3 regions of the Pseudoalteromonas sp. MER144-MNA-CIBAN-0113 genome follow, and region 1 is predicted to be linked to each of the others. Evidence: predicted binding sites of a transcription regulator. Region 1 holds the regulator's gene; each other region holds the start of a gene.
The links. Region 1 encodes sigma-54, which starts transcription at its own class of promoters, with help from an activator protein. Its sites were predicted from a motif close to GTTGGCACGNNNNTNGNNT; they were not measured.
Positions count from the first base shown of each region.

Region 2: flgB (flagellar basal body rod protein FlgB) is a predicted target of sigma-54. The motif match lies at 1,061-1,079, and genes of this name have one in related genera.
Region 3: AAEY57_RS13190 (EF-hand domain-containing protein) is a predicted target of sigma-54. The motif match lies at 1,586-1,604, and genes of this name have one in related genera.

Region 1 is NZ_JBEOOG010000037.1:19,898-22,169, forward strand. Features, by position in the region: gene AAEY57_RS11135 (RNA polymerase factor sigma-54) at 350-1,849, shown strand; gene hpf (ribosome hibernation promoting factor) at 1,876-2,163, shown strand; gene ptsN (PTS IIA-like nitrogen regulatory protein PtsN) at 2,168-2,272, shown strand, end outside.
Region 2 is NZ_JBEOOG010000066.1:2,462-4,733, reverse strand. Features, by position in the region: gene AAEY57_RS14995 (flagellar hook assembly protein FlgD) at 1-169, opposite strand, end outside; gene flgC (flagellar basal body rod protein FlgC) at 183-614, opposite strand; gene flgB (flagellar basal body rod protein FlgB) at 617-1,027, opposite strand; gene AAEY57_RS14980 (CheR family methyltransferase) at 1,157-1,987, opposite strand; gene AAEY57_RS14975 (chemotaxis protein) at 2,008-2,272, opposite strand, start outside.
Region 3 is NZ_JBEOOG010000051.1:10,215-12,486, reverse strand. Features, by position in the region: gene AAEY57_RS13210 (TonB-dependent siderophore receptor) at 1-317, shown strand, start outside; gene AAEY57_RS13205 (EF-hand domain-containing protein) at 377-592, opposite strand; gene AAEY57_RS13200 (EF-hand domain-containing protein) at 657-869, opposite strand; gene AAEY57_RS13195 (EF-hand domain-containing protein) at 1,008-1,220, opposite strand; gene AAEY57_RS13190 (EF-hand domain-containing protein) at 1,291-1,503, opposite strand; gene AAEY57_RS13185 (flagellar brake domain-containing protein) at 2,017-2,272, opposite strand, start outside.

The sequences.
Region 1 (2,272 bases):
ATTAATCATACTTAGGTCTGTTGACCTTTCAAGGTTGAATTTGCAGCAGTCTGTTTGGTATTTAGGCAAGGCAGAGCCTATGTGGTGTGGTATTCCCCATAAATAGGCGATAACGCAGCATCAATGCCAAACAGGCGCTGCCCTTCGGGTTCTGCCTAGGGACGATTTACTCTTTGTTGCCTACATGGATGTAGGTAAGGAGCGTGAGCAGGACGCGGAAGCTTTGCTCGGTTTTGACTTAGCCCACTAGGTTACAAACCTCGCGCCGCAATTAAACCGCCCCTAGTTTGAACAAATTTTAATCCGTAAAGGTCAACAGACCGTAATTTAAAAGGATTGTTAGAGATAAATGAGGCAATCATTACAGCTGCGCATGGGCCAGCAACTTACAATGACTCCACAGTTGCAACAAGCAATTCGCTTATTGCAACTCAGTACATTGGATCTCCAGCAAGAAATTCAAGAAGCGCTCGATAGCAACCCCTTGCTTGAAGTTGAAGAACACGATTACAGCGAAGACACTGCAGGTAAAAACGAACAAAAAGCCGATAACGATGACTTAACGCTAAGTGCCTCAGCTGACGATAAACCTAGCGAGTATGAGCAAGATAGCGGCGAAGCAATGACCAAAGACACCATTAGCGATGATATGGCTATGGATGTTACTTGGGATGAATATATGAGCGCTGCGCCTGCCTCTTCATCGGGCCCAATGCCAGAAGATGAATCTATTTATCAAGGCTCTTCGACTGAAACGCTGCATGAGTATTTAATGTGGCAACTTCAACTGACGCCGTTTAGTCCTACCGATGAAGCGATAGCTATTGCAATTGTAGAAGCTGTGGACGACTCAGGGATTCTAACCCTTGGCTGTGAAGAAATATTAGAAAGCTTTAACCAAGAAAACGACGGCGAAGATGAAGTTGAACTTGACGAAATAGAAGCGGTACTAAAGCGTATTCAACTATTTGATCCAGTGGGAATAGCCGCGCGTAGTTTACAAGAGTGCTTGTGTATTCAGCTAAATCAATTTGATAAAGACACACCTTTTTTAAACGAAACAAAAATGATCTTAACCGATCATATTGATTTACTTGCTGCACGTGACTATCGCACGTTGATGAAAAAAACAAAGCTTAAAGAAGATGAGCTTAAAGAAATCATGACGTTGATTCATACGCTCAGCCCAAAACCGGCAGACACTATTGTTAGAGAAGAGTCTGAATACGTTATTCCTGATGTGTCGGTTAAGAAAGTTAAAGGTCGTTGGGTAGTTGAATTAAACCCAGATAGCATGCCTAAGATCAGAGTAAATAGCCAATATGCAGCTATGTCGCGTACGGTTAAATCAAGTGGTGATAGCCAGTTTATTCGCTCGCACTTACAAGAGGCTAAATGGTTTATAAAAAGCTTAGAAAGTAGAAATGACACGCTACTTAAAGTAACCAACTGTATTGTGCAACAGCAACAGGCCTTTTTTGAACACGGTCCTGAGGCTATGAAGCCTATGGTGCTTAACGATGTGGCTGAAATGGTGGAAATGCATGAGTCGACTATATCGCGTGTTACTACGCAAAAATACATGCATACACCACGTGGCATTTTTGAGCTTAAATATTTCTTTTCAAGCCATGTAAGTACTGAAAATGGTGGCGAATGTTCATCAACAGCAATACGTGCATTAATTAAAAAATTAATCGCTGCAGAAAACTCAGCTAAACCATTGAGTGATAGTAAAATTGCAGATATATTGGCAGAGCAAGGAATTAAAGTAGCGAGGAGAACTATAGCAAAATATCGCGAATCTCTAGCTATTCCCCCGTCTAATCAACGTAAAAGTTTGATTTAAGGCGTACAACAAAGAGGAAAATGTTTATGCAACTGAATTTAACTGGTCGCCATGTAGATATTACCGACTCGCTTAGAGACTACGTAAATAGTAAATTTTCGAAGTTACAGAGGCACACTGATCACATAACGAATGTGCACGTTATTCTCGATGTAGAAAAACTAAACCAAAAAGCTGAAGCAACCGTTCATGTAAGTGGCGCTGAGATTTTTGCCTCTACTGAGCATCAAGATATGTATGCCGCTATAGACTCGCTCATTGACAAGCTAGATCGTCAAGTAATTAAACACAAAGAGAAACTTGCTCGACACTAACACTATGAAACTAAGCTCACTTATCTGTCAGGACTGCAGTAAAGCTGCGGTCCTTTTTAATAGTAAAAAAAGAATTTTAGAATTTATCAGTGAATTGGCTCACAATAAG
Region 2 (2,272 bases), on a different contig from region 1:
GATCGTTATCAGCTGGTTTGCTGGGATCTTGATATGACAACTGCTGTGTTAACAACGAAAAGAAATCTTCTTGGGTTAACGCATCACTCTCTTCTTTTTTTGGCACTTGCTTATCTTGCCAACGTAAAGAGTCCATGTAGGATGAAGAAGTACTAATATCGTTACTCATGAGCTACCCTCAGTTACCGCTGACCTAACAGCAGTGTTTTACTTAACATTTGCTTAGCTGCATCAGCAACTTGAACATTTGTCTGATAAGAGCGAGAAGCAGAAATCATATTTGCCATCTCCTCCACAACATTCACGTTGGGTTTGTAAATATATCCATTTTCATCCGCACTCGGGTGATTTGGGTTATATTCGATTTGTAGTGGTTTATTACTTTCAACCACTCCTAACACTTTTACACCAACGGCAGAGCCCTGTGGGTTGCTTGCTGACGCTGACGCTTTTGTAAGCTCCGCAGCAAATACAGGTTGTCGCGCTCGGTACGTCTCATTTTGCGAAGAGCTAATTGTATTGGCGTTAGAGATATTACTTGCCGTGGTATTTAATCGCACGTTTTGCGCGCTCATACCTGAACCAGCAATATCAAACACATTATATAAACTCATAATTAGGCTCCTTGACTACCGAGGGCTTTTTTTAGGCCTTTAAATTTACCATTAAGAAACTGGACACTGGCCTGATACTCCATAGCATTCTGTGTATACAAGTTCCGTTCCACTTGTATATCAACAGAGTTGCCATCACCTGTATCTGTTTGATTTGGCGTACGAAATAGTTCATTACTACCTACACTACGGGTACCACCGGCAATGTGTTTTTCATTGGTTCTTACCATGGTATTGCCGCTTAGTTGGTTGGACTTTGCCGTTTTTAATGCTGAGGCAAAGTCGATATCTTTTGCTTTATAGCCGGGCGTATCAGCATTTGCGATATTAGTAGCGAGCATTTCTGCTCTTTGCGAACGGATCAACATCGCATGCGGATGCACGCCTAATGCTTTATCAAAACTGATAGCCATAACTACCTCCAAAAAATTGACTCAGTACCGATAAAGCAATAAATGAGCCAGCAGTGAAAATAGTGATGATAAAAACAAAAAACGACGCAATAGGCGTCGTTTAGAGGAGGGATAATATATTAATGAAGGTCATTTCTTTTGATAAATGATACCAGGGTTACAACGCACCATATCAAAGTCAGTACTTAAACCAGACATAGACTCCGACGCACCTAAAAATAAATACCCCTTAGGGTTAAGTGCTTGAGAGAATTGTGCAATTATTTTGGCTTTCACCTCAGGTGAAAAGTAAATTAAAACATTACGGCAAAATATAATATCGAACTTACCCATTAAAGCGTACGAATCGAGCAAATTTAAATGCCTAAAGCTCACTTGCTTTTTCAATGAATCAACCACTTGTGCCATACCATTGCCGCTGTCTTTAAAAAACTTTTTACGACGTTCAGCAGAGAGTCCGCGAGCCAATGCCAATGCATCATATTCAGCATGTTTACACATATCAAGCATGGTATTTGATATATCTGTACCAATTATTTGTGCACCCATTTTTAAAACACCAGGGCTGCTGGATTGAAACTCAGCAACCGACATCGCTATTGAGTAGGGTTCTTGTCCTGATGAGCTCGCCGCAGACCATATTTTTAATGGCCTATTTAACGTTTTAAACTCAGGGAATAATCTGGTTTTAAGTAACTCAAACGGATATTGATCTCTAAACCACAATGTCTCATTGGTTGTCATGGCATCAACAACGGCTGCGCGCAACTGGCGCTCATGCACACCGAGAGTTTTACTTACCAATTCAGACAACGATTCAACATTAAATCGAGACATTAATGGTGCCAAACGGCTCTTTACCAAATACTGCTTATTTTCACCTAAAACAATACCGCACTGTTGTTCTAAAAATAAGCGAAATTGATCGTATTCGTTTTGCTGCAAATCTTTATTAGTCAAATCAATAACACCTATGTTTATTAATCACGATGAACCCATTTATTAACGGCTGTTGCAAGCTCGTCTGGGTTAAATTTTGCAATAAAATCATCTGCTCCTACTTTTTCAATCATCGCTTGATTGAAAACACCACTCAATGATGTGTGTAAAATCACATGTAGTGGCGCAAGTTTAGGATTAGCTTTGATTTCTGCAGTCAGCGTGTAACCATCCATTTCTGGCATTTCTACATCAGAAATGAGTAGCCCTACTCGCTCTGTAATATCATTTACGCAATCGAGCTCT
Region 3 (2,272 bases), on a different contig from region 1:
ACGATCAATTTAAACTTTTTACTAGCTATCAACTCTCAGGTGCATTAGACAATCTAAAATTGGGTGGAGGCTATCGCTGGCAAAGCAATAGCTATGACGAAGTTAAAAACCCTGTTTATGGCGCTGTTGAGGTAAACCAGCCTAGCTATGGTATTGCAAGCCTAATGGCGAATTATCAAATGAATGAGCAGTTATCTGTTAGTCTAAATATCGATAACTTATTTGATAAGCATTATTACAGTCAAATTGGGTTCTATAACCAATATCGTTATGGTAAGCCAAGAAGCTTCTCTCTCCAACTTAAATATAGCCTCTAACAAGCACAAAAAAGCCGCTGACTATTAAGCGGCTTTAGTGGAGTATGATGGGTTAATACTTATTGTACTCTTGCAAACTCTTCTTTAGAAAGTTCACCATTTCCGTCGGTATCTAAATCATCAAAAATGTTCATTAGTTGTTTATTAGCGGCGGCTTCCTGCTGGCTAATTACACCGTCGCCATTACTATCAAAAGAGGCAAAATCTACCGCTGCATAAGCTGCTGATGATGACGCTAATACTAAAATCGCAAGTGTTGTGTTTAATGCTTTCATAATAAGTCTCCTATAAGAGGGAAATCCTTTTCTGAGATCCCTGTGCAATGAAAAAAGTCAAAAGTTAAAAGTTTGCAAACTCAGCTTTAGAAAGCTCACCATTACCGTCAGTATCAAGCTCAGTAAATGCGGCTGTTAAATCAGCGTTTACAGCGGCTTCGCTTTGACTAATAGCACCGTTACCATCAGTATCAAGCATGTCAAAGTCGCTTGCTGCAAAAGCAGCTGATGAAGAAGCTAGCGCGATAAGTGCAAATGTTTTATGTAATGTTTTCATAATTTAATCCTTCAAAATGTAATGCAATGGTCTATCAAAAAATTGTGTCTGGCTATCACGGTCCTTGTTATTCTCTTTCATAGGCTTCCTTGCCTATTTAGGTTGTCTTTGGCAACTCAGAATATACTTAGCCTTGTCTTATGCTTTCGAAAATTCTTCTTTTGATAGCTCACCGTTTTGGTCAGTATCAAGCTCTGAGAACATGCTCATTAATTTTGCATCAACCGATGCTTCGCTTTGGCTAATAGCACCGTTGCCGTCGGTATCTAGTGTGTCGAAGCCGCTCGCTGCAAAGGCAGCTGATGAAGAAGCAAGAGCGATAAGTGCAAATGTTTTGTGTAATGTTTTCATAATGAGTATTCCTTAAAATCGTTTAAATAATGAGGGAGCTTTTAACTCCCAAAACTTTAATAGCTTAGGGTTATGCTTTAGAGAACTCTTGTTTTGATAACTCACCGTTTTGGTCAGTATCAAGCTCTGAAAACATGCTCATTAATTTTGCATCAACCGATGCTTCGCTTTGACTGATTGCGCCGTTGCCGTCAACGTCTAGCGTGTCAAAGTCGCTTGCTGCAAAAGCGGCTGATGAAGAAGCTAATGCGATAAGTGCTAAAGTTTTATTAATGCTTTTCATAATCTATCTTCCTTCAAAGTTTATGTTTTATGCGATTAAGTGTTTTACTTTAAATCACGTTTCGTTCAATACAGCCTGACTATTACAACTTCGATGCCAAAAATATAAAAACCATAACTTTCAATAAATTAACCAGCAACTAGCTGAAAATGGCGCTATTTAACTCGTTATTTTGTTGCTTTTTAGCAACAGTAGATAAGGCAATAAAATTAAAACAATAAAAATCAAAGAGTTGAGTTTAAGGAAAACCCCACACAGTCGATGAGCAATCGCTAAAAAAGAGGATTAAATAAACAAAAAGGAAGGTGAGTTGAGTTTAATTTTGTTATAAACAAAAAAATTAGAATAAAAAACATATTTAACTAATTGTTTTTAATGAATTTATAAAATAAATTTGAAATGGCTTTTAAAAATAACAACAAAACATGGCTATTTGTTGCAAAAGAGCGAAAATGTTAGAGCTTGTTGATATTTTAGAATTGTAAAATGTTCAGCGTCGAAAGATAACAGGTCTTATACAATTTCAACTTCAAGTGCATTAGGGTCAATGAAGTGATCCCCCATCAGGGCTTTCATTTGCTCTTCACTGGCAAATAATCGAATTCCGCAATATATGCCCTTAGCATGTTTTTTCACACTGCATATTTGCCCTTCGTGCTTTGTATCTTCATCAAACACTACGATGCAACGCATATCTTTAATGTCGTCGATTTCTTGGGTTGTTTTAATATCAAACATAACACCCGTTAACGAAATATCTTTTATAACG